Linked DNA regions of Geminicoccus roseus DSM 18922. The protein of the gene in region 2 interacts with the protein of the main gene of each other region in a pairwise test. Links are inferred from orthologs where the notes say so. Each region holds a gene or a part of one and is shown on either strand. Other genes may lie near its edges.

Region 1 (2,916 bases), 1.0 Mb from region 2 along the record:
CGCGGCACCACCAGGCCGCTGAGCCCGCCGCGCGCCTGCAGCTCGGGCAGGGCGTAGCCGGTCAGCCGCTCCACCGCCGGGTCGGCCCATTCCAGCTTCAGCCCGCCATCGATGTCGGCGGCCAGGCGGTAGAGCCCGCCCGCGACCAGGTCGCCCAGCATCCGCGCCACCGAGGGCAGGTCGGCGTCCAGCCCGTCCCGGCCGACCGGCTCCAGGATCAGCAGGCAGCGCTTGGCGTCGCCCAGCACCTGGCTGCGCGCCGCCACCCGCAAAGGCTCGCGGCGGGCGGTGGCGAGCAGCAGCTCGCCGCTCCAGCTCTCGCCGGCGGCCAGGGCGTTGAGCAGGGCGGCAAAGGCCGGGTCGGTGGGGTCGCCGGCGCGCAGCAGCCTGAGGCGCGCCTGGGCGAGGTCGCGGCCGGCAAATCCGGTCAGCGCCTCCAGGGCATGGTTCCACCAGAGGACCAGCGGGTGCGGGCGCTCGCGCTCGGGCCGGCTCACCAGCAGCATGGCCTGGCCGGTGGCGTCCAGGATCGCCCGCAGGTCCGCGTCCGGCAGGCCGTCCGCCGTCCTGGCATCGGGCTGCCGGTGCCGGGTCTCGTCGAACGGTCCGCCCGGCTCGCTCACTTCGTCCACGCACATTCTCTCAACGCACGACCACCGGCCCCGGCCCCGCCGGCTGCCCGGGCGACACCGTCGCTTGAATATCCAGGGGTTAATACGCCCGGGCTGCGGCAACCAGAGCGTGACAGCCCCACCGCCGGCATTCTCTACCGGAACGTGCTCAGTGGAGCGCAAGCCGGGCGGCGATCGCCTTTGGCAGGTCGGCGGAGATCAGGCCCGTGCCCAGCGCGGCGCCGGCCTCGGCGTGCAGCCGCACTGCCGCCGCCGCCGCCAGAAAGGCCGGCATGTTCTGGGCCAGCAGGCCCAGGATCGCACCGGTGAGCACGTCGCCGGCCCCGGCGGTGGCAAGGGCCGGGGCATCCAGCTCGAGGATCGCGACGCGCCCGTCCGGCGCCGCCACGATCGTGTCGCCGCCTTTGAGCACCACGACCGCACCGCTGCGTGCGGCGGCCGCGCAGGCGCGCTCGATCCGGGCGCCCTTGAGATCGGGAAACAGGCGCTGGAACTCGCCCTCGTGCGGGGTGAGCACCAGGTCGGTGCCGTCGGCGAGCCGGCCCTCGCAGGGGGCGATGCTGGTCAGCGCGTCGGCATCCAGCACGGCGCGCTTGCCCGCCGCCAGGATCCGGCCGATCCGGCCCCGGGTCCGCTCGCCCACCCCGGCGGCTGGGCCGATCGCCACCGCGTTTCGGCGCGGGTCCTCCAGGAGCCGGTCGAGATCGGCCTCCTCAGCGACCGGCCGGGTGATCAGGTCGGCGCTCTCCTGGGCATAGAACGGGACGGCGTCCGGGTCGGCCGCCACCGTGACCACCCCGGCGCCGATCCTGAGCGCGGTCATGGCGCTCAGCCGGGCAGCACCAGTGGCATCGGCCCGCCCGCCGATCATCACCGCATGGCCGAACCGGTATTTGTGGGAAAGAGCGTCGCGGCGGGGCAGGGCGTCCCGCCACCAGGAAGGCTGGTTGATCCTGACCGTTCCCTCCAGCTCCGCCAGCTGGTCGCTGCCGATCCCGATATCGGCGACCTGCACCGTACCGGCATGGCTGCGCCCGGGCAGCAGCACCAGGCCCGGCTTCTTGCGCACGAAGGTGACGGTGAGGTCGGCCCGCACCGCCTGGCCGCGCACCAGGCCGGTGGCGCCGTCAATGCCGGACGGGATGTCGACCGCGACCACCGGGCAGCCGGCCTCCGCGATCCGCCGGATCAGGAGGGCCGCCTCGCCGTCGACGTCGCGGGCAAGCCCGGCGCCGAACAAAGCGTCGACCACCAGCTCGCCCGGACTTGGGCGCGCGTCCTGGAGCTGTTGCCAGGCACCGTCCCAGGCGGCCGCGGCACGGGCGGCGTCGCCGCCGAGCCTGGCCGGATCGACCAGGGAGAGCAGCGTGACTGGCCAGCCGGCCGCGCGCAGGAGGCGCGCCACCACCCAGCCGTCGCCGCCATTGTTGCCCGGCCCGCACGCCACCAGCACCGGGCGGCGGGCGAAGCGGGCGGTGATGGCGCGGGCGACCGCCAGGCCGGCCCGCTCCATCAGGACATGGCCCGGCGTTCCCAGTGCGATCGCCCGCTGGTCCAGGCGGGCGACATCCGAAGGCGCCAGCAGCATGCCGTCGTCCGGCGCCTTTCTGGGAAAGCCGTGCATCGGGGTGGCCCCGCTCAGCCGTGCTTGCGGTAGCGTGCCCCGGCCGCGCGCTCCAAAGCGGCGGTGGTCAGCCCGTCCAGCTCCAGCCAGTCGCGCAGGTTCTCCAGGATCTCCAGCTCCTCGTCGCCGGCCACCCCGTCGGCGGCGGCGACGTCGCAGGCCAGCACGTACGCGGTCTCGCGCAGCGGCCGGTCCAGGGCCTCCTGCAGCTCCTTGACCAGCTCGTTCAGGCCCTTGGACTTTTGCAGGAGCACGGTCACGTGCCGGCCGATCTCGGGGATGCTGTCCTTGTCGAAGTCCTGGAACACCGGCAGCGTCGAGACCAGCCGGCCAATCATGGTCAGTTCGCTGTCGGTCATCTCCCCCTCGGCCGCCGCGATCAGGACCATGGTGGAGACCAGCGCTTTTTGTTGACGAGCGAACGACGACATTGGCATGCCCTTTGACTAAAGATGTACGATGCGCCCAGTGGCCGCTGGGCCTGGCACATATGCGGATGTCGGGAGAAGGTCGCAACCATGCCGATCGAGGTGGCGCCGGAGATCCGGGCGGCGCTGGATGCCGGACGCCCGGTGGTGGCGCTGGAAACGACCCTGGTGAGCCACGGCCTGCCCTGGCCGCATAATCTGGAAACCGCGCTCAAGATGGCCGATGCGGTCC
Region 2 (3,106 bases):
GGATCGCGGCGGATGCCGAAGCCGCTGCGGGTCTCTGCGTCCGGCGCCGGGATGCCGAGCGGCAGGGCGACCAGGAGCCGGCGCATGGTGTCGACCGCGCGGAAGCTGGCGTCCAGTTCATGCGGGAGCGGCACCAGCGTGCTGCGGCCGGCATGCTCGTCGCCCGGCGCGAGCGGCACGAACGGGCCGCCTTCGCCTTCCATCTCGGCGCTCGCCAGCTTGACCAGAGGATCGACCCGGACCCCGGAGGTCTTCAGCACGCCCTTCAGCGCGCCGTAGTGATGGGCGGCCCAGGCCTGGAAGCTCTCCTTGGTGGCCTCCAGCTCCTTGCTCAGGTCGTCCAGCTTCGCTTCCAGGGAAGCGGCCTTGGCGGAGAGCGCCGTGGATTCCATCTCCGCGCTCGCCCGGTCGGCCAGGGCCCGGTCGAGCGCCGCGGTGAGCTTGGTCACCTTGGCGGGACCGGCGAGAACCGCGGCGGCGACCGGGGCTTGGGCTGCCTGGTCGGCCACCAGACGGTCCATCACCACCATGGCCTCGAGCCGGCGGCGGTCGGCACCGGCCAGCTGCCCGCGCACGGTGGTGAGCTCGGCGGTGGCGCTGCCGTGGAGGTCCATCAGGCGCTGGATGGTCGTGCGCTGGGCGAGGCTGGTCTGGTTCAGCTCGGCGAACGCCACCTCGAGTTGCCGGGTGCGCTGCTGGTCGTGGCGGAGGTCGCGGTTCTCGTCGGCCAGGCGGTCGATGATGGCGTCCCGGGCCGCCAGTTCCGACCGGAGCTGGATGCCCCACCAGCTCGCCCCGGTCAGGGCCAGGGTCGCGCCCACCAGCAGGCCGACCGACAGCGGCCGCAACCTGCCGCTACTTCTCGAAGGCCTGCCGTCGGCCGCGTGCGTATCCTCTGGACGCATCGCGCCGCTCCATCACATCGGCCACTCGCCGAGGCGCCATGACATGCGCCCCGCCCGCCGGGGCCAGACCAAAGTCGCCCGCAGACGAGACGAACGCCGCGAACATGGGTGAGAAAAAAATCGACTTCAACCCTGGAGGTTCCGCCGCCAGCAGCGGCGGCGCCCAAGGAGTCCAGCGGGCCTGCCGGCCCCCGGTCCAGGCCACTCGGCGGGTGATCCGGTGCGCGGGGGAGGGGATGGTGCCGGCGACAGGATTCGAACCCGTGACCTCCCGCTTACAAGGCGGATGCTCTACCAACTGAGCTACGCCGGCCCGCGCGACTTTCTAGCAGCCCTAGCCGCCCTGGGTAAGCGTCCACAACGCGATTCCGGCGGCGACCGAGACGTTCAGGCTCTCGATCCGCGCATCGATCGGCAACGCCGCCAGCCGGTCGCAGCGTTCGCGCACCAGGCGGCGCATGCCTTCGCCCTCGCTGCCGAGCACCAGGACCCACGGCTCCGGGGGCGGGTCCGAAGCCAGGCTGGTCTTGGCCTCGCCGTCCAGGCCGACCACGGTGAAGCCGCGCTCCTTCAGGTCGACCAGGCAGCGGGCGAGGTTCACGACCTCGGCGACCGGCACGATGTCCAGCCCGCCGGCGGCGGCCCGGGCACAGACGCCGTCCAGCGGCGCCGCGTGCCGCTCCGGCAGCACGACCATGTCGACCCCGAACGCCGCGGCGGAGCGCAGGATCGCTCCCAGATTGCGCGGGTCGGTGACCTGATCGACCGCCACGATCCGGCGTGCCTGGGGATGCCGGTCCAGGAAGCCCGCGGGATCGACCGGCTCCAGCATCTCGACCTCGGCGACCAGACCCTGATGGACGGCGCCGCGCCCGAGCAGGAGCTCGAAGCACCTATCGTCGGTCCGGCGCATCTCCAGGCCGGCATGCGCCGGGGGCAGGGTGAGGGTCCTGGCGGTCCCGTCGCTGACATGCAGGCGGCGCACGCGCCGGTTCGGGTTGGCCAGGGCGGCAAGAACGGCGTGCCGGCCAAACAGCAGAATGGTCGGGCTTTTCGCCGTAGGACGTCTTTTCAACGGATTCTCGTGATTTTCTTGGTGCAGTCGATTGACAAGGCGTCGCCTGGAAGTCTACCACCCGGCCGCTCTCGCTGAACGGCAGGGCTACCGGAGGGGTGGCCGAGTGGTCAATGGCAGCAGACTGTAAATCTGCCGGCGTAAGCCTACGTTGGTTCAAATCCAACCCCCTCCACCACCCTGCCTGGCAGAGAGAAGCGCCTTCGTGCCGCGGGCGTAGCTCAATGGTAGAGCCCCAGCCTTCCAAGCTGGTTGTGCGGGTTCGATCCCCGTCGCCCGCTCCACGCAGGAGCCTGTCGACACCGAACCCCAAAAAAAGCTCCGGACTGTTCCCGCCATGGCCAAAGAGACGTTCAAGCGGACGAAGCCGCACGCGAACATTGGTACGGTTGGTCACGTGGATCACGGCAAGACCACGCTGACGGCTGCGATCACGAAGATCCTGGCGGAGGCTGGCGGTGCGTCGTTCACGGCGTACGACCAGATCGACAAGGCGCCGGAGGAGAAGGCGCGCGGGATCACGATCAACACGGCGCATGTGGAGTACGAGACGGAGAAGCGGCACTACGCGCACGTCGACTGCCCTGGGCATGCCGACTACGTGAAGAACATGATCACCGGTGCGGCGCAGATGGACGGCGCGATCCTGGTGGTGTCGGCGGCGGACGGCCCGATGCCGCAGACGCGCGAGCACATCCTGTTGGCGCGCCAGGTGGGCGTTCCGGCGCTGGTGGTGTTCCTGAACAAGGTCGACATGGTCGACGACCCGGAGCTGCTCGAGCTGGTGGAGCTCGAGGTGCGTGAGCTTTTGTCGAAGTACAACTTCCCGGGCGACGACATCCCGATCATCAAGGGTTCGGCGCTGGCGGCGCTGGAAGGCAAGGACGACGCGATCGGCCGCGAGCAGATCCTGGCGCTGATGAAGGCGGTGGACGAGTACATTCCGCAGCCGGAGCGGGCGGTGGACAAGCCGTTCCTGATGCCGATCGAGGACGTGTTCTCGATCTCGGGCCGCGGCACGGTGGTGACCGGGCGCGTGGAGCGCGGGGTGGTGAAGGTCGGCGAGGAAGTCGAGATCGTGGGCATCAAGCCGACGACCAAGACGACCTGCACCGGCGTGGAGATG

The links. Proteins that work in one complex are often made in the same cells at the same time.
Region 1: the proteins of rlmB (region 2) and GEMRO_RS0120780 interact in binary tests that used the Escherichia coli proteins (3 or more experiments, as listed by UniProt). The link is inferred for Geminicoccus roseus DSM 18922 from one-to-one orthologs.

The regions. Positions count from the first base shown.
Region 1 is NZ_KE386572.1:4,182,544-4,185,459, forward strand. It holds GEMRO_RS0120780 (NAD(P)H-hydrate dehydratase), read right to left. Parts: upstream 2,221-2,916; coding sequence 781-2,220; downstream 1-780. Other genes in the region: GEMRO_RS32885 (EAL domain-containing protein), read right to left, coding at 1-632; GEMRO_RS0120785 (tellurite resistance TerB family protein), read right to left, coding at 2,271-2,687; GEMRO_RS0120790 (pseudouridine-5'-phosphate glycosidase), read left to right, coding at 2,775-2,916. UniProt on the Escherichia coli protein: Bifunctional enzyme that catalyzes the epimerization of the S- and R-forms of NAD(P)HX and the dehydration of the S-form of NAD(P)HX at the expense of ADP, which is converted to AMP.
Region 2 is NZ_KE386572.1:3,136,462-3,139,567, forward strand. Bases 111-2,963 are described here. They hold rlmB (23S rRNA (guanosine(2251)-2'-O)-methyltransferase RlmB), read right to left. Parts: upstream 1,981-2,963; coding sequence 1,240-1,980; downstream 111-1,239. Other genes in these bases: GEMRO_RS35325 (M23 family metallopeptidase), read right to left, coding at 111-848; tuf (elongation factor Tu), read left to right, coding at 2,318-2,963. Also shown: more of GEMRO_RS35325, read right to left, coding at 1-110; more of tuf, read left to right, coding at 2,964-3,106. UniProt on the Escherichia coli protein: Specifically methylates the ribose of guanosine 2251 in 23S rRNA.